3 regions of the Peribacillus sp. CSMR9 genome follow, and region 2 is predicted to be linked to each of the others. Evidence: riboswitches for the same ligand, from Rfam matches in the RefSeq annotation. Region 2 holds a riboswitch; each other region holds the start of a gene.
The links. A riboswitch is a leader RNA that binds a small molecule or an ion and turns the genes downstream of it on or off. The one in region 2 is predicted to bind cyclic di-AMP.

Region 1: it holds a riboswitch for cyclic di-AMP, as region 2 does, so the genes downstream of both, N9I19_RS03960 (hypothetical protein) here and N9I19_RS17210 (cation:dicarboxylate symporter family transporter) in region 2, are expected to answer to the same signal.
Region 3: it holds a riboswitch for cyclic di-AMP, as region 2 does, so the genes downstream of both, N9I19_RS14725 (TrkH family potassium uptake protein) here and N9I19_RS17210 (cation:dicarboxylate symporter family transporter) in region 2, are expected to answer to the same signal.

Annotation. Positions count from the first base shown of each region.
Region 1 covers NZ_JAOPHO010000003.1:171,727-180,027, forward strand. The annotation lists gene kdpB (potassium-transporting ATPase subunit KdpB) at 1-332, opposite strand, end outside; gene kdpA (potassium-transporting ATPase subunit KdpA) at 354-2,027, opposite strand; gene N9I19_RS25160 (potassium-transporting ATPase subunit F) at 2,053-2,127, opposite strand; gene N9I19_RS03960 (hypothetical protein) at 2,319-2,687, opposite strand; cyclic di-AMP (ydaO/yuaA leader) riboswitch at 3,079-3,220, opposite strand; gene N9I19_RS03965 (Na-translocating system protein MpsC family protein) at 3,464-3,820, shown strand; partial or broken gene N9I19_RS03970 (amino acid permease) at 3,900-4,222, opposite strand; gene N9I19_RS03975 (peptidoglycan-binding domain-containing protein) at 4,414-4,899, shown strand; gene N9I19_RS03980 (NAD(P)H-dependent oxidoreductase) at 5,338-5,922, opposite strand; gene N9I19_RS03985 (fumarylacetoacetate hydrolase family protein) at 6,446-7,069, opposite strand; gene N9I19_RS03990 (hypothetical protein) at 7,431-7,607, opposite strand; gene N9I19_RS03995 (TetR/AcrR family transcriptional regulator) at 7,743-8,301, opposite strand, start outside.
Region 2 covers NZ_JAOPHO010000044.1:6,795-15,095, forward strand. The annotation lists gene N9I19_RS17200 (hypothetical protein) at 100-762, shown strand; gene N9I19_RS17205 (efflux RND transporter periplasmic adaptor subunit) at 777-2,039, shown strand; cyclic di-AMP (ydaO/yuaA leader) riboswitch at 2,241-2,390, shown strand; gene N9I19_RS17210 (cation:dicarboxylate symporter family transporter) at 2,562-3,821, shown strand; gene N9I19_RS17215 (hypothetical protein) at 4,175-4,957, shown strand; gene N9I19_RS17220 (hypothetical protein) at 5,246-5,458, shown strand; gene N9I19_RS17225 (D-alanine--D-alanine ligase) at 5,565-6,647, shown strand; gene N9I19_RS17230 (UDP-N-acetylmuramoyl-tripeptide--D-alanyl-D-alanine ligase) at 6,812-8,194, shown strand; gene N9I19_RS17235 (PP2C family protein-serine/threonine phosphatase) at 8,244-8,301, opposite strand, start outside.
Region 3 covers NZ_JAOPHO010000031.1:37,059-45,359, reverse strand. The annotation lists gene N9I19_RS14740 (STAS domain-containing protein) at 1-176, shown strand, start outside; gene N9I19_RS14735 (DUF2283 domain-containing protein) at 315-719, shown strand; gene N9I19_RS14730 (potassium channel family protein) at 769-1,425, opposite strand; gene N9I19_RS14725 (TrkH family potassium uptake protein) at 1,449-2,783, opposite strand; cyclic di-AMP (ydaO/yuaA leader) riboswitch at 2,956-3,098, opposite strand; gene N9I19_RS14720 (hypothetical protein) at 3,431-3,622, shown strand; gene N9I19_RS14715 (MFS transporter) at 4,080-5,339, shown strand; gene N9I19_RS14710 (TetR/AcrR family transcriptional regulator) at 5,408-6,007, opposite strand; gene N9I19_RS14705 (ABC transporter ATP-binding protein) at 6,125-6,850, shown strand; gene N9I19_RS14700 (ABC transporter permease) at 6,847-7,863, shown strand; gene N9I19_RS14695 (VanZ family protein) at 8,108-8,301, shown strand, end outside.

The DNA.
Region 1 (8,301 bases), on a different contig from region 2:
TTTTGCCATAACTTTGCCTTGGTATCCTGTTTCGTCTTTTTCAGGCTTTCGGCTTGCGCTTTACCCCGCCCCTCTGCTAATGCTTCGGCAAAGTTAGCAAAGAGTATTGTAACCAGCAATATTACGCTCACGGCAATGTTATAACCTCTATCCGATGTTCCTCCAAAAATGTTTGGGAATATTGATAGTAATAGAGTGATAACAAATCCTATTTCAACAACAAACATGACAGGATTTCGAGCCATTATTCTTGGATCTAACTTTTTAAAGGCATCTTTTATGGCTTGCCCGACAATTTCCTTATTGAGAGTCCCTTTACGCATTGTACTCATTGAGAATACTCCTTTTCTTCATTATCTAATTGTGAGCCATTCTGCTACTGGTCCGAGTGCAATTACTGGGAAGAACGTCAAAGCCCCAATAACTAATACCGTTGCTAAGAGAATGACCAGGAAAGTGCTATTATCTGTCTTAAACGTTCCAATCGTCTCAGGAACTCGTTTCTTTGTAAGTAAAGAGCCTGCGACAGCGATTAGTGCAATCATAGAAAAGTAACGGCCAAACAGCATGACTAAGCCGGTGGATATATTCCAAAATGGAGTGTTATCCCCTAAACCTTCAAATCCGGAGCCATTATTAGCTGCTGAAGAGGTAAACTCATAAACAACCTGCGAAATCCCATGAAAACCCGGATTAGAAATAGCCGATGTGCCCATTTGTGTAGCTAAAGCAATGGCTGACGGAACTAAGATGATTAATGGATGTAAAAGGATGGCAATGGCTATTAGTTTCATTTCCCTGCCTTCAATTTTCTTACCTAAAAACTCCGGCGTTCGTCCAACCATCAACCCGGCAATGAATACAGCCATTATTGCGTACATAAGGATATTGACCGTCCCTACTCCATCACCACCAAACACACAGTTCAACATCATCTCTGCCAATGGCACTAATCCTCCAAGTGGAGTAAGAGTATCATGCATATTATTGACTGTACCTGTTGTAGCTGCTGTCGTAACGGCTGTAAAAAGGGCACTCTGTGCGACTCCAAATCGCACCTCCTTGCCTTCCATACTTCCATTCTCTTGAGAAATCCCCATTGTCTCCAATTCTGGATTTCCATTTTGTTCGCTGAAATAAGTAACACCTAAGAACACAAGGAACATTAATCCCATTGCTGAAAAAAGAATCCAACCTAGTTTCTTGTTTTTTGCCATATATCCAAACGTTAATGGAAGGGCAACAGGTATCAGAAACATTGATAAAATCTCTAATATATTGGTGAAACCATTAGGATTCTCAAAGGGATGTGCCGAGTTGACACCAAAAAATCCACCGCCATTTGTCCCTAAATGTTTAATAGACTCTAACGCAGCTACTGGCCCACGTGCAATATTCTGCTTCGCACCTTCCAATGTAGTTGCAATGGCCGTAGGATCAAGGGTTTGCGGAACCCCTTGAGATACTAGGACAAGACCGATTAAGATAGATAACGGCAGTAGTACCCGGGTGATGGAACGAATTAAATCCACATAAAAATTCCCCATACTGAACTGCCCGGTCAGGCCTCTGAAAAAAGCCATACATAACGAAAGACCGGTAGCTGGTGTCGTGAACATCAAAAATATGATGACGACCATTTGCGATAAATAAGAAAGTCCCGATTCCCCGCTGTAGTGCTGTAAATTGGTATTGGTAAGGAAGCTTACAGCAGTATTGAATGCCAATAATGGATCCATGTTGTCTATCTTACTTGGGTTACCCGGTAAAATTCCTTGAAATCGAATGATCATGTACGAAATAATAAACATGACTAAATTACTCAATAGTAGTGCCTTTACATATTGCTTCCAGTTCATATCACCGGTATTAATACCAGATAATTTATAAATGCCCCTTTCTAACCATCCAAACATCCGATCTTGTTTTGTTGTTTCAAGGGAATAAACATTAGCTAAATATTTCGCCAGTGGTATTGCCAGGATAATGACGAGTGCCAATACCAGACCGATTTGTAAAAAATCCATTTGCATTTCCTCCGTTTTGTAGCTATTAATATTTTTCCGGGTAAATTAAAGCATGAATTAAATACAACGAAAGTGCTCCAACAATAAATAATAAAAACATCGTTTCTACTCTCCTTTTTCTTCTATAACTTTGTTACAAAAATGGATAAATCCAAAAAATGTTAAGAATGAAAAAGCTGTAAGTGAAACTGATATAAGATCCATTGACGTCTCTCCTTCCAAACTATAAAAATTTCAAACTAAAATGTACTCACCCCCTTTGAGTTTCTTAAAGAAACTAGGTTCCACTTGTTAGCAGCCAGTTATAGCTGTAACATTCTGGTTTACTGAAGATGACAAAATCAGCTCCCATTTTTTATATAGACTAGAATATTGATGATCATGAGTGACAACAAACAACCTATAAGATTTGAACTCTGAAAATATTCTCACAAGATTAATTCCATCAAACAGAGAATTAGGGAATAGATAAACACAGTTATCCTGCTCTGATTTATGAACCATTTTTCCATCACATTCCTTCAGGTTTCTTGTAGGCTTAAACCATTCTTCATCATAGTCTACAGTTTCTACATTACTTGTATCCGTGTGGGTGGCCCCTATACTTTCCTTTACAGATATAAATAATTTTCCTTTTCCAACAAGCAGCACTTTTCCCATACAATCCACCCCATTAGTACTTTCTCTTATTAATTTTCAATCTGCATTCTTTCTGGGGAAGAGAAGCCTGCCAGTTGATAACATAAAAAAATAGACCAATGCTTACTCTTTCCCCATGTATGCAGCCATGCAGTAGCTATCCATATCCCCGCGTTAATAAATACGATTCACGCATCGGTTATTGGATTAATTGCAAAGCAAACATATAAAATTGGAGAAAAAGTACTCATTGGTCTACTTATCACCCAGCAAGCTTTACAGCTCTCTGTGCGATCTGTCTTCCAAGACACCTTTTCGTTTATAGGCATAATAAAAAGACCTACGGAAATGACAGGTTGCTATCTTGCTACAAACATAACAAAAAAAGCCTCCTGAATTAAGGTGGTCTTATGACCTCCTTCGCTTTAGCCGACGAAGTTAGCTGACGGGTAGGATGGCGAAAGAGTATCTCATCCCTTCTGCAAATGCAGAATTAACCCCAAAAATAGTGGGTCCTCCGTTCTCAATTTCTTGAGATTTGGCCGATATCAAATTGTTATTTATGTGGATTATTCTACGCTCATCATTAAATGTTTGTAAACCTCATAAAATCACGATATTAATTCAAAATCGATCAAATAAAGTCATTTTAGTCCGAATAAGTCATCAAAAGCTAACTTTACTTAATAATTCTAGTGATTACATTTTTTTTATAGGTTTGTAAACTTACATTGACAATAACTAAGGTTGGGCATTATGATAAATCCCATAAATTCCCGAGATAAAATGGAGGCATTATGTTAAATCCAAAAAAGAAACTTGAAGCAGAAATAAGTGCAGCATTTATTAAGTTCCAGCGTGATCTGATAGGCAGAGGACCACAGGAAGCAAAAACATATATAATTAATGACATGTTGATTACTCGTTTTAAAGGGGTCCTGACTGTGGAAGAAAAGCATCTTGTCAGTCACAATTCCGGCAAAAAACTTGTAAAAAAAATGCGCTCGCTTCTTCGTGAAATGTACACTAAGGATTACGAAAAAATAGTTGAAGATCATACTGGATGTAAAGTTCTTTCTTCCCATAGTGATATTAGCACTAAAACAGGTGAAAGAATTGAAGTTTTTATACTGGATAAAGATTTAGAGAGGTAATTAGAAACCATCAAATAATACTGTTTAAGTTACATGAATTATCATTTTTATAAAATTTTTATATATATTTTAGGTTAGAAGGCTCGCATGTTGTAGGTCGCAACAGATCGCCAACAGCTTCATAGTGCTTTCTAATTCGATGAAAGGTTAAAATAATGATAGGTAGAAATACCAATACCTACAAAACCTGTGAAATTTAGTAAAAAAGAACATCATTGTGATGATAAAGTTAATTAACCCGCCAATTGAATTAATAATTAGTTTTGGAATCCAACCTTTAGGTTTTTCTCTAACCCATTTAAGCATCATTCCTGTTTGGGATAAGGGAAAAGGGATAAATACTCCAACAGCGTAAAGAGGTATCAGATGATCTGTTTCTCCTTTGAACACAATGATTAAGAGCTAGCATCTTCTTTTTAAGCTTTAAGGATTTTCTCTATTGTTCGTACAACTTATCCAATTTTGTGGTCCTACTGGTGACTATGATTGTTTAGCATTTTCAAAATAAACAGGACATTTGTCGGAAGGGGAATTAAAAATCTAAGGGGAACTAGTAAGGTGTATTGAATATACAAAAAAAGGGAGATGGCGCTTTGAAGAAATTACTTACCTGTTTGATAGTATTAACAATAGCCCTGGGGATATCTTTTTCCACCGCTTCAGCATCTGCCGGAGGATTTCACCACCCGCAAAGCTGGGATAAAAACTCGATTTTGCGGAAGGACACTCATGGGGTGGAAGTCAAAAATATGCAGTATATCCTCAATGTCATGGGTTTTTATACTGATTCAGCAGTGGTTGACGTTGATGGGATTTTTGGGCCGAAAACCGAAGCGGGTGTAAAGAAATATCAAAAAGAAAACCATCTGAAAGTGGATGGTGTGGTTGGCCCCAAGACGTGGGACAGTTTCTCGCAATATATTAAAAAGAATGGCGAGAACACCTATGGAGCAGGCGGGTACATGGGTCTCAGAATCAAATGGAAGTACGACGATTCTTCTTATACATCAGGCTCAAAAGCCTATATTTACGGTAATGGAGATACATTAAGTGACCAATATCGCCTGTATGCGAATTAAAAACTCAGGCAAGAGGCCCTTTATTAGTTAAATGAGGCTAAAAGATAGGTCCTCCGCTTCTAAGCGATGTCTATGAAAGAGAGAGGGATAATTCTTTTAAAATTCTCCTTTCTATTAGTTTCAGGTTAATTGTAAAAAGCCGATGATTCCTACGAAAGAATCATCGGCTCTATTCATTCAGAACTATGCGCTTTCCTCCAACCTAATTTGAAGGAAATAAGATTAACCTTTACTTAAGACAAGAGATCATAAGGTTAACGAATCAATTTTTCACAAAAGGGAAGCCCCTTCTTCTCATTCTGAAGAGGGGGCTTCCCTTTTGTTGTAAAGAGAGATAGCTGCCTCTGCAATTTCTTTTAATAAAGCACCTGTGGTTGATTCAAAACCTTTCAAGACTCCCCAGTAGTGAGCAGGCTTTTTTTCAACATTTGTATATGATCATGAGAAATGGGAATTAATTGTATCTTCAACTTTCTTTAACATACCTTTATATGAGTCTTCATCAAGGTAACCAATACTTCCGAATAGTAAATGTTCCACAGGTTCGATTCCAGTGAAATCAAATATCCCAATGTCGGAGGTAACTTTCAAGCCTGCTGTCATACCCACCTTATCGTAAACCTCGTTAGGCGTTCCATGTGTATTGATAATAAGACCCTTTTTACCTTTTAATAACTTAATTACACCTTCTTCTCCAGCAGAATAAGCAAACCCAAATGCAAATACTCGGTCTACATACCCTTTAAGAATTGCTGGAAGACCAGTCCACCATATAGGGTAAATAAATGTTATAACATCTGCTTCCGTAATAAATTCTTGTTCCGTTTTAATATCATTTGGAGTATTTCCTGCTTTCATAGCTGCTGTATCTTCTGGTTTCAGTACAGGTTGAAAATCAAGTGCATATAAATCACGGACAACAACTTCGTGACCATTTTTCTTTAATGCATGAACTGCTGTTTCCAAAATAGAGTGATTTAAGCTTTCAGGATTTGGATGTGCATAAACAACTAGGTGCTTCATTTTAAATATCCTCCAAGTATTCAATAATTTTCATTAGATTATTAAACTTTACCTAATATTATAGTGTTAGACATTTTTTTTAAAGTAGTCATTTTCTTATAACATAGTCACAAAAAATAGTACCATTGAGAATGATATGCATTGATTATGGTTTTTATTATCAATCCAAACAAAGGAAATTGAGTTCGTGGAATATAAAAGGCCTGGGAGCCTTTATGAAAAAAAGAGGATTTATGGACTATTCAGAAGAAACTGTTTCAGATATTTTTGTATACAGGAAACATAATTACAACAGACCAATGACGTTAGAACTAGAATACCATCACGTGAATTATATTCCTCACTACTATATTAGACTTATTATCAACAAAGCCAATGGTTTTCTACATCAATTGCTCCCTTATTTAATTCTCCCAGTACTGATATTACCTAATTTATTAGCTACTCTCTCCTGCCTTTTAGTTGCAATGACATCTGGGGACTAAATAAAAAAACAGTCAAAAATGACTGCTCTTCTTTATGGTTATAGTGTGACTGAACAGGATCCAATTTCATTTCCTCCCCAGTTTAGTGAAAGCTTGTCTTGATCTGAAAGAGGACCGACGCCACTTGGAGTTCCGGTAAAAATAATATCTCCTTTTCCAAGCCCAAAATGCTCTGCTGTAAACTCGATTATCGTTTGCAAATCAAAAAGTAAGTCTTTAATATTTCCGACTTGTACACGCTCTCCATTTTTTAAAAGAGAAAAATCTAATTGTTCACATGCTTCGACACCCTGAAATGGAATAAAATCACTAACAACAGCTGAATTTTTAAATCCTTTAGCCAAAAGCCAAGGATGCTGTTTTTGCTTTAACTGTGCTTGAACATCTCTAAGTGTTAAATCCAACCCAATGGCCATAGCATCAACTATTTCATCTACTTTCATTCCTGTTTGGAACTGCTTTGCGATATGTATGACAAGTTCTGTTTCATAGTGAATGGAACCCTGATTACTTGGCAACGTAATTAACTGGCCATTGGCTTCTGCAAGTGAATGAGTTGGTTTTGAAAATAAAAAAGGGGAAGTTGGGATTTCATTATTTAATTCTTTTGCATGTAAAGCGTAGTTTCGACCTACACAATAGATATTTTTAATGTCTTTCATTACTAAACTCACTCTTTTCTTTAAATGTAATTTCATGCTAAAAAGTGGAATGATTCGATAGTAACAGGTACATACTCTAATAATCTTAAATACATTTTATATTTTTCTGACTTTTAATACAACCGTCCTAACTAATAAAGAAGACCATATTGAATAACATAATTCGTTTTATCAATTATGTTACAGTTTGCTAGGATTTACAAAAAGTAAAGGCCATGGGTTTCTCAGTAGAAGCGAAGCATATATTTAAAATGAAGCAGACTCCCCATAGGGGGAAGCCTGCTCAAAGTCTTAAGAGCTTGTTATTCCTCTTGTTCAACATGTAGCCAATGCATTCCCTGCCACATTGTTGCAGTTCGAGTCAGATGATATGGATCCTGCTCCAGGTATTTTCTCTTCCCGTCATATATTTATCTAAAATCCAGCCGTTCACATTAAACATAAGAAAGGAAGCGAGATATGGAATGGACATCAAGGCACTTACTGACAACAAGTCTAACCCTTTACTTACCAAATAAGAAGGCATCCAGGAAATCATACCCCAACTCACGATATTGGAAAAAATTCAGTAAAGAAGATCTTCCAAAAATTATTTGTTTTACATACCTTGTTTCGTTAAAAAGAACGACTTTTCTTATCGCCCACAAATACCAGGAATTCTAATTATAACGAATTAAGAATTTTTATCTTGAAAATGGTAGAGCAAGAAGTGCTGTTTTGCGAGAAAATGCGGTGTATACGGCATGTCGTTTCGCAGCCAAGAAACGATAGTGCCTATCAATGCTGAAGATCCGTGCCAAATTGCTATATCCTTTTGAATTCCTGCTTTATAAAAGTAAGAATCATTTCCCAAAACCTCTAACCTTGCAGTTATTATTTCAGTTAGCATATTTAACAAGCGTTCAGTAAAGATAGGTACCCTCTTCGAACCTAATATCACTTTATAAAATTTAGCATGTTTAGCAATATGATCAAGCATCCGCACCAGCATTACAAAATCCGTATCGTCGGCAGCACCCTCGTTCACAGGCTGACTGTTCACAGCGGGCTGAATATCTTCAATCATATCATCAGCCATTTTTTCTAACATATCGGGTATATCCCGATAATGGAGGTAAAACGTAACACGGCTAATTGTAGCGCGCTCCGCTATGCGGCTAACAGACATTCTCTCAATATCCATTTCCTGCAGCAAATCAATAAAAGCCTCTTTTATTAAAAGCCGCGTACGA
Region 2 (8,301 bases):
ATGTGTTTTTTTTGTTTCATTCATTCCTTATTTCTGCAATTGTTTCCAAAATAAGATAAAATATAGGATGATATATCATTTTTTGCAGGAGGAACACATATGGTGTACCAGGTCAGATTGTTAAAGGGCATTTTAGAGCCTCATCGAAGTCGTTATCAGCTGCAAAATGCAGAGGCAGTCACACGGCTTGGATGGAAATTACTATTTTTATATTTTCTTAGTATTATAGTATTTGCTATTAGTGGTTATTTTGGCATTGGTTCTGAATCATTTTCTAAAGAAATCACTAAGATGAGTGTTAATGAATTTGAAGCAGGAAAGTTTCTGATATTGAGCGGCAATATAATAGCAAGCCTTATCTACCCATCCATTTACATATTTTTAGCAGCCCTTTTCTTTTGGATCGTTACCGATATCCCATACATAAAATTAGTTATCGTTCAAATGATCATTTTCGGGTTGCAATTATTGGAAAAAGCATTACTGATTCCTCTATTCGTATTAATGGATATAGGCAATGATTCCAACCTTTTTTCATTGGGAGTCATCGGTCAGTATTTTCTCAGAAGTGTTTACTTTATTCACTTTTTCAGCGAAATCACCATTTTTCAATTTCTTATTATTGCCCTGCAATATTTCTATTTAAAGGAGTTTTCACAAAGAAATAATTATTTGGTCCTTGTAATGATTGTTCTATTCTATCTGGCCACGTGGTTTGTTAAAGCCTTTTTAGCATACATCCAAGTGGGCGTATTTGTATAAGGCGGGTGAAAAGAATGAGTGGGAAATGGAAAATAACAGCGGTCTCTATTGCGTCGATTGTGTTAATAGCCGCCAACATATACCTTATTGAAAAAAAAGGAAGCAAAGCGGAACGAACTGTTTTCGTGGAAAACTGGTCAATGGTAAAAAAAGATACAATTACGGATACTATTCAAACAAATGGGGTAATTAAACCTGTAGAAGAGTACGATATCTATTTTGAAACCAAGAAAAATGATTTTAAGAAATTCCTTGTAAAAGAGGGGGATGCTGTAGCGGCTGGCTCCTCGTTGTTTGAGTATACGACAACCGAACTTGATGCACTTAAAGCGAATTTGGAAGCGGAGAAAACTGCTGCAGAGGGAGAAATTGTAGGGATTGACGAATATATTAGGAAGTTAAGGGCTTCTCAAGGGGCCCTGACCCGTGATCCTGATAAAGCGGTCATTGATGAATCGGTGAAAAATAACTTGGATATTAATATAACAACAAGCTCTTCAGATCTTATTAAAAGCAACATTGAGCAAGAAATGTACAAGCAAGAACTCGAAAAAAACAGTTTGAATGAAAAAGTGAAAATGCTTGATGCTAAATTAAGTTCAATTGAGGAGCAGGCTAGCGCGATTGTAACGACGAGTGAAGCTGATGGTGTAGTTAAAAATATCAATAAAAACCTGAAAAACCCCATTATATCCATCGTTTCGACAAATATGGCAATTGAAGGTAATTTCTCCGAAGAGGAGATGAAAAAAGCTAAAGTGGGCATGACTATAAAAGCAAGTTCCTCTGATTTAAAAAAGTCATTGAAAGGAACGATAGGCCGTATCCATTCCTATCCAGCAGAAGAGCCGTCACTAAAAAGGGATAACAGATTTCCATTTCAGGCTTTAATCGAACCGGAGGGTGAAGAAACCGAATCTTTGTTGGTGGGATCCAAAGTCAACCTTGCTGTAATAACCAATGAGAAAGCTGGTGTACCCGCCATTCCCATAGAGGCAGTGCATTACCAAAAAAAGCCGCATGTCTACAAATTGACTAAAAAAGGCTATGTGGATAAACACTACATTTCAAAAGGGCTTAAAGCAGAAGGTAAGCAGGAACTAATAAAGGGACCGACAGTAGGTGATGTCATCCTGCTAGAACCGAATAGGGTAGCGAAGAACCATTCTTATTTTATTACCCCAATTCAATTTGAAAAAGTGAAAACTGCAACTTATAAAAAATTTACCTCTAGGGAAAAAGTAAGGTATCTGTTACTTGGCATTTTGGAAAAATAACTGCTTCTTTCATAAAGAAAGGGGATGTCAAATTAGTTATTATTTATATATCCATATAGCTTAAATGACTAAAAATCGGGAAGTGTAATACTTGGTGAAATCATCTAGAATGCAGAATATTCAGATATATTTAAAGGCTTTTTCTAAAATGGATGAGAATAAACATTTACAGATTAACCTTTTTAGTATAATATTTTATTATAAGTTAACTCGCTTAATCTTATTCCAAGAACGGGGGAACCATTTTTGTGGATTTTAATCCACTAGGGGTGAATTCAGAAATGAAAGGGCAAATTGTGTTTCCAATTCCTAACCCGACAGCTAACCTCGTCAGCGTCTTTAAGGGAACATGTGTGAATATTCACGCTAATATGAAATCGACACATGAAGTGTCTTTTTTTTCGGCGTAAAGACAGAGTTTTTCAAAAAAGAAAAATTACTTTCTTTCTATTAGTATCTTGTTTCCCTTACCGAGACAAAACGTTTTTGCATCAAAGACTTTATGGAAGGTGAGGAAAGTATATGAAGAAATTCAAGTTAAGTTTAGCTAGCCAAATTTTCATTGGTTTAATTCTAGGGATTATCGTTGGTGCCATTTTTTATGGTAATGAGACGGCCCAAAACTTTTTACAGCCATTCGGAGACATTTTCCTACGAATGATTAAAATGATTGTTGTGCCAATCATTGTATCAAGCCTTATCGTTGCAGTTGCGGGTGTAGGTGATTTAAAAGCAGTAGGTAAACTAGGAGCTAAATCACTTTCATACTTTGTGGCGGTAACTATGATTGCGATTGCTGTTGGTTTAATTTCCGCTAATATCATCCAGCCTGGTGCTGGCGTAAATATGAATCATCTGGAAAAAACTGATATCTCCACTTATGTTGATACAGCAGAAACTAAGCAGCATGAATCGTTTGTAGATACACTTGTTCACATTGTACCATCCAATCCAGTACAAGCTATGGTACAAGGCGATATGTTAGCGATTATTTTCTTCTCCGTATTATTTGGACTTAGTATTGCCGCGATCGGTGAAAAAGGTAAACCAGTATTCCGTTTCTTCCAAGGTACAGCAGAAGGAATGTTCTACCTAACTAATATGGTCATGAAATTTGCTCCTATTGGGGTATTTGCACTAATCGGTGTGACCATCTCCAAGTTCGGTTTGGAATCTTTAATTCCGTTAGGTAAGTTAGCGCTTTCTGTATACGGAACAATGATTTTCTTTGTAATTGTCGTTCTGGGTCTTATTGCAAAATTTGTAGGATTCAATATCTTTACATTGATTAAACTTCTAAAAGAAGAATTGATACTTGCGTTCTCTACAGCAAGTTCAGAAGCGGTTCTTCCGAAACTTATGGAAAAAATGGAAAAAGCGGGATGTCCGAAACATATAGCTACATTTGTTATTCCGACTGGATACTCTTTTAACCTTGATGGTTCAACATTATACCAAGCGTTGGCAGCTATCTTCATCGCTCAAATGTACGGAATCGATTTAAGTGCTTATGAGCAAATTACGCTAATGTTAGTGTTAATGATCACGTCTAAGGGTATTGCGGGTGTACCAGGTGTATCCTTCGTAGTTCTTTTAGCGACATTAGGAACAGTTGGTATTCCTATTGAAGGTTTAGCATTTATTGCCGGTATCGACCGTATTCTTGATATGGGACGTACAGTAGTAAACGTTATCGGTAATTCACTTGCAGCAATCGTCATCTCTAAATGGGAAGGTCAATTCAACCCTCCTTCCGATAAAGAATTAGAACAAGTTTCTTAATACAAAAAATCCAGAGTGATATGTCACTCTGGATTTTTTGTGTTTGAAAAGACGGGCCAAAAGCTGCAAACGAAAAGTTTTTTAAAGGGAAGCTGCCTCATGAAAAGAATTAATGATAAAACCTTATTCAATTTTATCAGTCGTCAATTCCTTCAACTCTTTATTTTTCACTATTATAGATATTTAAAATTGTCGAGTTCGTTCCTTAACCTTAGGTGATAATAGAGTTCAGGTATTCACATTATTTATACGATGCAGATGATGAATAATATTCTGGGTTATATAACTTACTTGAAAAGCCAAAAGTTTGATAAAATAACATTATTGATTGAGAGCTCGGAGGGGATCAGGTTATGAAGAATGATAACAATGATATCTTATATATGCATATGCAGGCTTCCGAACGGTTTGTCCTTTTTAATGGACTCAATTTTCGCGAATTTGTCTATTCGCTGCCATATACCTTGGATTCCATCTTATTATTGAAACATCAATTCGATGGTGGGGAATACAATTTGAATGTCCTGCTTGATAGCGCTTCATCTGAGGATATTGCAAAGCTCGTTAAAGAAAATGTCCGGGCATATGGAGATTTCTGTTGGATTGATTTTGAAGAAGAGGAAGGGCTGGATGAATTGGATGGAAGGGAATTAGCTGAACTTTTATATTTAGGGCATGCAAAAACCCATCTGGATCCTCCATTTTTCCGTAAATTGAATAATCAATTTGTGTACCTTGCCCAGGATGATGGCTGGTTCAACAAAATTTATTTTCGTTCACTTTCTACATATTATATGATGTTAGGGAGCCTGATTCCGCTAAAGCTGGAGCCGTTAAAAGTGGAGAGGACGTGGCTTGGAATCAGAAAGAAAAGAGAGTTGACGGCCATTCCTGCAGAAATCATTTCTTCTTTGGCTCATATTATGGCAGAGGGGCTCATTTTTTCCTTTCGGCATGTCAAGTACTCAAGAACGAAGATTGAGATACCGGCATGGGTGGTAGGGGATTATTTAAATATGGATGAGATGCATGATGACTTTTCGGATAGAAATATTAAGGAGCCGGATGTTTTTATCACCTTTAATCGAAAAGAAAAAGTATGGGAAAGTGTTATAAAAAATGAATCATTATCCTGATCCCAATTTTCGGATGCGTGGATTGGATTATTTGATATCTTTGATTTTTTTTTAGGTGTAAGACTTACTATCTATTGCATAAAAGATAAGGGAGGACGACGCACAGGAGACAGGGAGTTGTGGCTTTGGCCTATATTCCTTATTGGAAAAGCACCAATGATGGAAGTTTCGCTTTACCCCGCGTGAACAGGCTGTAAGGTATCGATGGAAATGACGGTCGAAGGGTATCAAATGAAAATGCAATTTAAAAATAACAGCCTGTAAATGCCCGAATGCGACGCATAGGATATGCAAGCACAGGTGTTGCCACAGGACGTGGCGAATCTAGCCTGTGTTCCGCTGGTGGTAATCATTGGAAAAGAACCAATGATGGAAGTTTCGCTTTTCCCCGCATTAACAGGCTGTAAGGTATCGATGAAAATGACGGTCGAAGGGTATCAAATGAAAATGCAATTTAAAAATATGTGTAAAAAACAGCCTGTAAATGCCCGAATGGCTTAACTAACCATCATTGGAAAAGAACCAATGATGGAAGTTTCGCTTTTCCCGTTTTAGTGTAAAATGATACAATGAACATGGTTAAAAGAATATTGGAGGGTAATAACTCATGAAAACTAAACTTGGTTTGCTTTATGGTGGAAAATCTGCGGAGCATGAGGTTTCTATGCAGACGGCTTTAGCGGTGATTAAGGCTCTCGATTTAGCAAAGTTTGATATATATCCGATTTACATAACAAAAGAGGGTTCATGGATTAATGGACCGATGTTAACAGGGCCTGCAGAGAGTGTGGAGGCTTTGACTTTTTCGTCGGACAAATTGAACTCGCCTCTTGCCTTGCAGGCACATTCAACTGATGAAAATAGTGAATCAACAGGGTATGACGTAATTTTCCCACTGCTTCACGGACCAAATGGAGAAGACGGGACAGTACAAGGGATGCTGGAACTATTGAATCTCCCTTATGTAGGCAATGGCGTTTTAGCTTCATCAGCTGGAATGGATAAGGTTATCATGAAAAACATCTTTGCCCAAGCGGGGCTTCCTCAAGTTAAATACACTTGGTTCATTCGTTCTGAATGGGAAAAAAATACTGAAAGTGCCATTGAAAAGGTAGCTGATGAATTGGGGTACCCTTGTTTTGTCAAACCAGCTAATTTAGGCTCGAGTGTCGGTATCAGCAAATGTAATGATGCTGATGAATTGGAAAAAGCGGTTGCGGAAGCTTTTCAATTCGATCGGAAGATCATCATTGAAGAAGGGGTCGTAGCCCGTGAACTTGAGTTTGGCATTCTTGGCAATGATGACCCATCATGTTCAGTGGCAGGAGAAATCATCCCTAAGAAAGATTTCTCCTTCTATGATTATTCAGCAAAATATGTTGACGGTAATTCAGCGATGGTCATCCCAGCGGAGATAAAGGAAAGCGAGTACGCAGCTTTATCTGAAATGGCCATTACGGCCTTTAAGTCATTGGATTGCTCTGGATTGGTTCGAGCTGATTTCTTTTTAACGGAAGAGGGCCAAATCTATATTAATGAAGTGAATACAATGCCCGGGTTCACTCCTTTCAGTATGTTTCCATTATTGTGGAAGCACACAGGTGTCGACTATCCAGCGTTAATTGAAAAACTCGTGAAACTTGCCTTGGAACGTCATCAAGAAAAACAACAAATCAAATATACAGTTTGATCATGCAGGTAATGTATCAGTGAACTTCACAATTCTTCAAAAATTGATCTGATGGATTATAATCAGCAGGAGCCGGTTCGATTTACACTGGTTTCTGCTTCGTTTGGTTAATGGAAGAAGAGGGAGAGAGCGATTAACGGTTCGATGAATGTAGGAGGAACAAAATGATAAAGAGAACGTTGAAACAAGTACATGGAATGGCAGGTGGATTGAATGATATCACTTCATTCCAGTCCAAAGGAATAAATGGGGTTACCATCGATTCAAGAACGGTTAAGGAAGGGTGTTTGTTCATTCCGCTTAAGGGTGGGCAGGTTGACGGTCATCAATATGTCAAGCAAGCTTTAGCACAAGGAGCGGCGGCTTCTTTTTGGCAAAGGGATGTTCCGAATCCTCCCAATGATTTACCGTTAATCATTGTTGAAAATACCGAAAAAGCACTTCAGCAATTAGCGCGTGCTTACCGACAGCAGTTGAATATAAAAGTGGTCGGGATTACAGGCAGCAACGGTAAAACGACTACGAAAGATATGACGGCTGCGCTGCTGGCAACTACCTATAAAGTTCATAAAACCAATGGGAACTTCAATAATCATCTAGGTTTACCACTAACGGTGCTTTCGATGGAAGAGGATACTGAAGCGGCTGTTTTGGAAATGGGAATGAGCAGCCGTGGCGAAATTGAGTTTTTATCCAAAATGGCAAAGCCTGATGTAGCGATCATTACCAATATCGGTGAATCACACTTATTGGATTTAGGATCACGCGAGGAAATTGCGAATGCGAAGTTGGAAATTGTCGAAGGTTTGGCGAAAGATGGAACGCTGATATATCATGGTGATGAGCCATTGCTTCGCAATCGGATCAAAAAAGATTTTCCGGATTTAAACGTAATTTCTTTTGGACGTACGGAACAAAATGATTTGTTTCCACAGACCATTAACCAAGGGGCAGACAGTACAACGTTTACCATTGCATGTGATGAAAAGGATATCAATTATGAGATACCGGTTTTAGGTCATCATAATGTTCTTAATGCATTGGCAGCCATTTTGGTTGCTAAAGAATTCCATGTAGATGTTGCAGCGATCCATAAAGGTCTGTCTACCATTCAGTTAACTAATATGAGGATGGAATTGGTCCAGGGGGCAAAAGGGCAGAAAATCATCAATGATGCGTATAATGCCAGTCCAACTTCAGTAAAGGCAGCTGTAGAGTTGATTGAGGGATTATCTGGTTTCGAGAAAAAGATCCTTGTACTGGGAGACATGTTGGAGTTAGGGCCACAGGAAAAAGACTTTCATCTGAAAATTGGTGAATTGATTTCTAATGAGCGGATCGATAAGATCTTCACGTATGGTCCTTTAGCAGAGTTTATTGCGAAGGGAGCGAGCAAGGCTTTTTCATCAGAGAATGTTCGTCCTTTTCAAGATAAGCAGAAACTTATAGAGGAACTTAAGTCGTCTACACAGGTAAATGACATCATTCTCGTTAAAGCTTCTAGGGGCATGAAGCTTGAGGAAGTCGTTCAAGCCTTACAAAAATAAAAAAGAATAGAAAAGGCCGTTTCTTTTGAATCGGCCTTTTTTATCGTACTTAATAAAGTGTCCCGGCAATAATGCAGATATCATCGTCAATCACTGAATGCCTCATC
Region 3 (8,301 bases), on a different contig from region 2:
GTGTATCCGCCCACCAACTGTCACAATTGATTGAATCCTTAACTTTGATTGGAATCCGGACAACCCTTTCAGGACTTCGGCCGGAAATAGCCAAGACTGCTGTTAAGCTTCAACTGCCTTTTGATAAAGTGATGATAAAATCCACTCTTGCCCAAGCCATCAATACCATTAAATAATACATACGTATTCATGGCAGGGGAATGTTCGTTTTAGTGAAAAAAGTATAAAATCCATTCAAGAAGACCGCCATAAAGCGGCCTTCTTGAATGGGTAAACATAAAAATGAAACCGCTACAGAAAAGGGAGGTGGAACTATGGAAAGGCATATGACATTTGATGATGATGCGGGTATGGGCTATATCTATTTAGCCGAACCATTGAAGCACACCATTACAAAAACGGACGAGCTCCCGCTTAACGAGGATATCATTCTGGATTTCGGCAAAGGCATTCCAATCATAGGAATTGAATTGGAAGGTGGAACAGCCTTGAAAATTAAAGGTCTGGCTGATGAAATGCCTACATTCACAATAGGAATTACAGCTGATGGTGAAAGCTATTATTCCTTAAGATTGAATGATGTACTTGTAAAACGGTCAGTTACTCATCCTGATGCCAAGAAAATAGTGTTTCTCTTTTCAGATCCTGACTGCAGGGAATTTATAGGAATCGATATATATGACACGAAGTCCTATGATGAATCATTCTTAATCGGCTGATTTTAGTTCATCTTCATACAGCCAGAACCGGAAACGAGAAGGGGAACCATTATTCAATATTTGCAAAGACGGCAAGATCTTCTTTATTGCCAACCACTAAAAGCATATCTTTTTCATGGATATCCTGATCGGGTGATGGTGCTATGATAATTTCCCCATTACTCACGATGGCAATGACGCTGATATTATATTTTGCGCGTAAATCCAGCTCCCTGAGGCTTTTTCCCTTCATGCTCATGGGGACTATGATTTCCTCGATATTGTATTCTTTAGAGAGTTCAATATAGTTCAGCATGTTAGGGGACAGAAGCTGGTTCGCGACCCGTTCCCCCATATCCCTCTCAGGATAGATGACCCAGTCGGCTCCAACTTTAGTGAGCACCTGACCATGATTTTTATTAAGGGCCTTGGCAATCACCTTTTTGACTCCAAGCTCTTTTAAAAGCAAGGTAGTTAAAATGCTTGATTGCATATCAATTCCGATGGCTACGATGACACAATCGAAGTTGCGGATTCCAATGGATTTCAATGTCTCTTCTTCAGTCGTATCCGCAATGACTGCATGGGTAACGCTCAGTTCCGCATTCTCGACTCTTTCCCCGCTAATATCAACACCCAATACCTCTTGGCCAGCCGTATATAATCTATGGGCCACACTGGTTCCGAATCTGCCTAAACCAATCACGGCATATTGTCTTTTTCCCATCTTTTACACTCCTTCATTTATGTTTAACCAATCATGATTTTCCCTTTTGGACGTCGGAACGGATCTGGTTTGCGCCTCATAGCGATGGCAAAGGCCAAAGTCAAAGGACCCACACGGCCTGCAAACATCGTGAAAATGATGAGCATCCGGCCAACCGGTGATAATTCGGGGGTCAAACCCATTGAAAGTCCCACGGTGGCAAATGCTGAAGTGGCTTCAAATAAAATCATCAAGAAGTCACTTCCGCTTTCAGTGATGGTCAGCAGAATGGAGATGATTGAAACCATGAATACGCCAATGAATGTAACGGATAATGCTTTAAAGATCGTTTCACTTATAATGCGGTGACGGAATAATACCACATCACCCTTTCCTTTAATCTGTGACCAGACCGTTCCGATAAGCGTCGCAAATGTGGTTGTTTTAATCCCGCCGCCAGTCGATCCGGGTGAAGCCCCAACGAACATCAAGAAAATGATGAGCAGTAATGTGGGTTGAGTCAAATCAGGGATATTCAGCGTATTGGAGCCGGCCGTCCTTGGTGAAACCGATTGAAATAGAGACGATAACGTTTTACCCATGAAAGATAAAGGCTGCAATGTCTTGGCATTACCGAACTCGAATAAAAAGATTAAAATTGCGCCGGCGATTGTAAGTGTCAGGCTAGTCATCAGAACAACCTTCGTATGTACGGATAAACGATGGGTATCACGATATTCGTATAGTTCATTCATCACGATAAAACCTATTCCGCCAAACGTGATCAGGAAGGCGACCGTAAGGGTTACGAATGGATCCGATACATAAGGGGTCAAACTCTTGAATTCTCCCATTAAATCAAAACCGGCATTATTGAAATTCGATATGGAATGAAAAACCCCGTAATAGATCGCTTTGCCGATTGGCATGTCAAAAGAAAAGCGAATCGATAAGATAAGGGCACCCATGCCTTCAATGATGGCCGTGAAAATTAAAAGCCGTTTTACTAACTTGACTATACCTGCCATGGAAAGATTATTTAAGGATTCCTGCAAGAGTAACCTGCCTTTTAAAGAAATCCTTTTGCCTAAAAGGAAAAAGAAAAACGTCGCAAATGACATGAATCCTAAGCCGCCTATCTGAATCAGTGTTAAGATGACCAATTCACCAAAGGTGGTGAAGGTCGTTCCCGTATCCACTACGACAAGTCCTGTTACACATGTAGCGGAGGTTGAGGTGAATAAAGCATCCAGAAAAGCAAGGCCATTCCCATTTTCAGTAGAAATCGGCAGGGTCAGCAAATAGGCCCCAATAAGTATCAGGGTGGCAAAGCCGAGTACAAGGATTTTTGGCGGATCGAATAAATTTTTTGCTTTTATCAATTGATCATCCCTACCTTAAAATGACATGTGTAAAACTGTATGAATATCTTAACCATCAATCCTGTTATCAAATCCTTTTTAAGCATAATAAAAAGACCTCCGTAAACATCGAACAGCTATTTTGTCACAAAAAGCGTGAAAAAATAGCTCCCGAAATAGGCGGTCTTATGACCTCCTTCGCTTTAGCCGACGAAGTTAGCTGACGGGTAGGATGGCGAAAGAGCTGATCTCATCCCTTCTGCATGGCAGAATTAACCCCAAATGATTGGGTCCTCCGTACTCAATTCCTTTGAGTTTTGGCCGAAATGTATTAAATTGATAAACGTATTCTACTCCCAACATTTAGTAGTTGTAAACCCCTAAATTGTAAAAAAATATTTCTTTAATAAAACTGAAAATTTACGTTTTATTTACATTGATAAAACGTATTGACAAATATTAGTTAGCACATTATGATAGGTTCGATTAATCCGATTATGATAACAGTTTCGGTGTACTTGATTCAACACTTTCTAGCTGAACAGGTCATTGCCAATCAATGTTATTAATATATATAAATTATTTTTCTTTTGAAAAGCATAAAGAAAAAGTCATTGCATTCGTATTTAAAGGTTTCAGACATTTTATAAAAAAGGCGGGCAATTATGGAGAAGACGTTCAATAGATATGTTATTAACGCTACAGGCAAGGGTGGCCAGACATATTTAACACAATGCCAGGATAAAGATGCACTAAGGAAATGGATAGCCGATCATGAGGACCAAATCATAATGAATGAGTTAAGGATAACGGATAAGAAAAAGAATCCGTTATTAAAATTGTTTTCCCTAAAGTAAATCAGCTGAATCCAAACATTCATTTAACGGTATTCAATTATGTCATTCCTGTGTCTTATTCGGGAACGCTGAGCGAAAAATTCCTATCTTGTTTTGCTTTCAAACTCATTTAATTTTGAATGAGTTTTTTTGTTTTGAAAATTATAACGTTTACAAAATTAGACCATTAATGTTAAAGTTTAGGGAAAATGTGATTCCGATGAGAAAAAAGTAAATGAAACGCAACTTTCCAGTGCGCTTGGTAAACTGGAAAGGAGTAACTGGGATGTATTGAAGCTTAAAGGGAGTTCCCGTTATAGTGCATAGTTATTGCATGCTGTTAATGCAATACGGCATAAGATTAATAATGGTGACATATTAATTGGCACCGTTCTATTGATTCCGTCCCCAAGACGCATTTCTTGGGGACGGTTTTTTTTTATTGTTTTTATATTTTCTTTCTAGGGAGGGGGAAGCGTTGACATTCAGAAATTCATTAGTATCTTGGAAATATCCTTCCATTCTATTGTGCGGGATCGGGATTTCCAACTTCGGTGCTTGGGTTTATTTCATTGCACTTAATTTAATCGTGCTGGATATGACTGGCTCAGCCTTGGCGGTTGCTGGACTGTATATCGTTAAACCGATGGCTGCCATATTTACGAATGTTTGGGCCGGCAGCGTGATCGACCGGATCAATAAGCGGAATCTAATGATCGCACTTGATCTATTTCGAGCGGTATTCATGGCTTTGCTGCCATTGGCTTCTTCTATTTGGGTCATCTATTCCCTTGTCTTCGTGATCAATATGGCAGAGGCCATGTTTGTAACGACATCAAGGACTTATATAACAAAATTAATCCCCATTGAACAGCGGAAACGATTTAACTCGTTACGAAGCTTGATCGATTCTGGAGCTTTTTTGATTGGACCAGCGATAGCGGGTATCCTTTTCTTAATCGGTACACCGGTTTTAGCCATTTATATTAACGCGGCTGCCTTATTATTATCCGGTATCATCACTCTATTCATGCCTAATTTTGAAAAGGATCATCCCCTTGGAAAATCCAGTCATTACCTGTCTTGGACCATCATGAAAAAGGATTGGGGCATCGTCCTGGATTTCAGCCGGAAATCTTCCTATATCATGCTCATTTATTTCTTATTCAGCTGCATGGTGGTGATGGAAACGGCCATCGATTCCCAAGAAGCAGCGTTTGCCAAGGCCATACTCCTTTTGTCGGACAGCGATTACGGATTCCTTGTAAGCATCGCCGGGGCAGGCATCATTGCGGGTGCCATAGTAAATGCCGTATTCATCAGTAAAGTGCAAATCTCGTACATGATTAGTCTTGGATCTTTATTTGTCTCGATAGGTTATATGATCTATGCCTTTTCGAATTCCTTTTCATTGGCCGCCATCGGTTTCTTCATCATTGCCTTTTCTCTGGCTTTTGCCAATACAGGCTTTCAAACCTTTTATCAAAATAATATTCCTGTGGAAATCATGGGCAGGGTCGGAAGTGTTTTTGGCTTGTTAGAAGCTTTATTGATCATCATCACTACCGCAATTGTCGGTGTTTCAGCTCATTTCATTTCGATTCGGTTCGTGGTGATTTCAGGTTCAATGCTCATGTTTGCTATATCCATTTTATTGTCCATGCTTAGTATGAAGGCCTCGAAGAGCAGGTATTATCAGGTTGGAAAGGCAGAGGTCAAAGCGGGGGGAAAGATGTAAGTTTAAAGGGGGATTATCCCATTTTATTATCCTAAAGGCATGTAAATGGAACATGCCTTTATAAAAGTTCATTGAATGAATGTCCGTAATTGGCTGATGAAGTTCAGGATTTGAAAATGAATTTTCGCCATTTCTTCAGCCGTTTGCTCTTCGCAATTCTCCAGCCACTCCTGTATAACGCCTAAAATCGCAGATGTCATGAAGGCGTGCATATACATGCGGAATGCTTCATCTTTAGCTGCTGGATGCTGGCTGATCAAACGCTCCAATAGTACTTCACCGAACACAAGCTTTATTTTTTTTGCAAAAGAAGGATCTCCCTTATCTCCAAGAATGGCCCTTAATGCGTGCGCATGTTCACTGATGAATTGAAAAATTGCTACGAAAGGCGGGTAAAGTTGTTGTTGATGGAGAGCCAAAAAAGCCTCTTTCGGCAAAATGGCAGTAATTCGAGTTTGAAGTTCATTTAACAATTCCTGCTGTAAGTGATCCATCAATTCATATTTATCTGTGTAATGCAAATAGAATGTGCCCCGATTAATGTTGGCGCGCTCTGCAATTTTCTTCACTGAGACATGTGAGAACCCCTCTGCTTCAACGAGTGCAATAAAATGATGTTGTATCTGCTTTTTCGTCTTTTGTACCATATCCTCATGAAATTCCGCCATTGAATGTCTCCTCACTAAACATTTTTCGAAATGTGTTGATTGTATTAGACTAAAAGCTACCTTAGAATGATGATACACTCAACACCGTGTTAATTAAAGAGGGAGGATGTGTGTACAATGAAAAATGCGATTTCCATTGAAGGAATTGCTAAGGGTTTTCATCATAAAAAGGTCATTCAGCCATTGAGCCTGAATATTGAAAAAAGTGGAATTTTTGGCTTGTTAGGTCCATCCGGATGCGGAAAGACGACCTTGATTAAAATGATTGTCGGATTGATTAAGCCCGATGCTGGTAAAGTCACGGTTCTGGATCATGAAGTGCCAAATGAAGCACTGTTAATGGATGTCGGCTATATGGCACAATCCGATGCTTTATATACAGATCTGACGGGTGCTGAAAACCTCGAGTTTTTTGCGAAGCTATACCGTTTTTCGAAAAAGGAACGAAGGGAACGCATTCAATATGCAGCTGAAATCGTACAGTTGACGAGTGACTTGAACGTTCGGGTTGCGTATTATTCCGGGGGGATGAAACGCCGTCTGTCACTGGCGGTTGCACTCATCCAAAATCCGGAGATTCTCATTTTGGATGAACCGACAGTGGGAATGGACCCTTTGCTGAAACGATCCATTTGGCGGGAACTTGAGCGTTTAAGAAATGAAGATCATAAGACGATCATCATCACGACGCATGTGATGGATGAGGCGGAGCGATGCGATAAACTGGCGATGCTGCGTGAGGGTGAAATCATCGCATCAGGAACCCCGGCGGCTTTAAAAACACAATATGGAGCGGAAACGCTTGATGATGTTTTTTTAAGGATTGGAGGTGGCCTAAAATGAGAATTGCCTCTCTTGTTACGCGGATTACACAGCAGATGCGCCGGGATCGAAGGACGCTCGCTTTATTTTTCCTCGCTCCATTGCTCATTTTAACGCTCATGTATTTTATTTTCGATACAGAAGCGAGTGATTTGAAAATCGTTGTTACAGGCAGTAATGAAGCTATGGTTAAAGTATTGAAACAAGCGGATTTTCAAGTAACGGCTGCTGAGGAATTTTCACAGGGGAAAATGATTGAAAATGATACAGATGGCTGGCTGCAGGTTGAAAATGGCAAGATAAAACTGACACTATTGAACGACGAACCTAACCGTGCAAAGGCCGTTCAAATGCAAATGATGCAAGGGCTGCAAGGGAATGGAAAAAATACACCCTCAATTGAGAAGCAATATGTATACGGGGATGCCAAAACAAAAGGTTTTGATACGTTCAGTCCGATGCTCGTCAGCTTTCTCGTGTTCTTCTTTGTATTTTTAATAGCAGGGATTGCACTTTTGAAGGAGCGAACAAGTGGTACGTTGGAACGGTTGCTTGCTACACCGATTAAACGATACGAAATCGTAGCGGGGTATGTAATCGGATATGGCATATTTGCGCTCGTTCAAACCTTAATTGTCGTACTATATGCTGTAAATGTGTTGGATATCGTCCTTGTTGGCTCCATTTGGCTCGTTTTATTAACGAATATACTTGTCGCGCTTGTTGCATTATCGCTTGGTACATTACTATCGAGTTTCGCAACATCTGAATTCCAAATGGTACAATTCATTCCGTTGGTCATCGTGCCGCAAGTCTTCTTCACAGGGATTTTCCCATTGGATGGCATGGCAGACTGGCTGCAAAAAATCGGCAAGGTCATGCCGCTCTATTACGCATCGGATGCCATGAACGGGATTATGTACAAAGGTTTCACTTTCAATGAGGTTTTACTGGATTTACTCATTCTCCTGGCATTTTCCGTCGTTTTTATAACCATCAATATTATAAGTTTAAAAAAATACCGTGCACTATAAAATGAACATCAATAAACAAAAAAGCCGGATTCCTGGAAAGTGAGGAACCGGCTTTTTTTGTTCTGCCGGATGAAGGTCGAATTATCCTTCGTTTCGGTTGATTTATTCGAAAGAACTTCCCCTTGACGAACATACCGGCAGTTTTCTAAATGACAGGTGTATGTAGTTTGTTGACGGCTTGTTAAAGATGTCCTAGGATATAATGATATGCATTGATTTGGAGAGAAATAGAAGGGGGAGTTACATGTCTCGAAAATCCGCCATGCTTTCCCTTTTGCTGTCGCAAGCCCTGTTTTTGTGCGGTTTACCTCTTTTCCTTCAGCTTCTATTATATTTGAATCCTTTGGTGATCATGGTTGTTTGGTTTTGTATACTTCTTTTCGTTTCGTTTGCGGTCCTTTATTTTCGAGGTGAAACGGTGATGATTCCGCGCCTTTT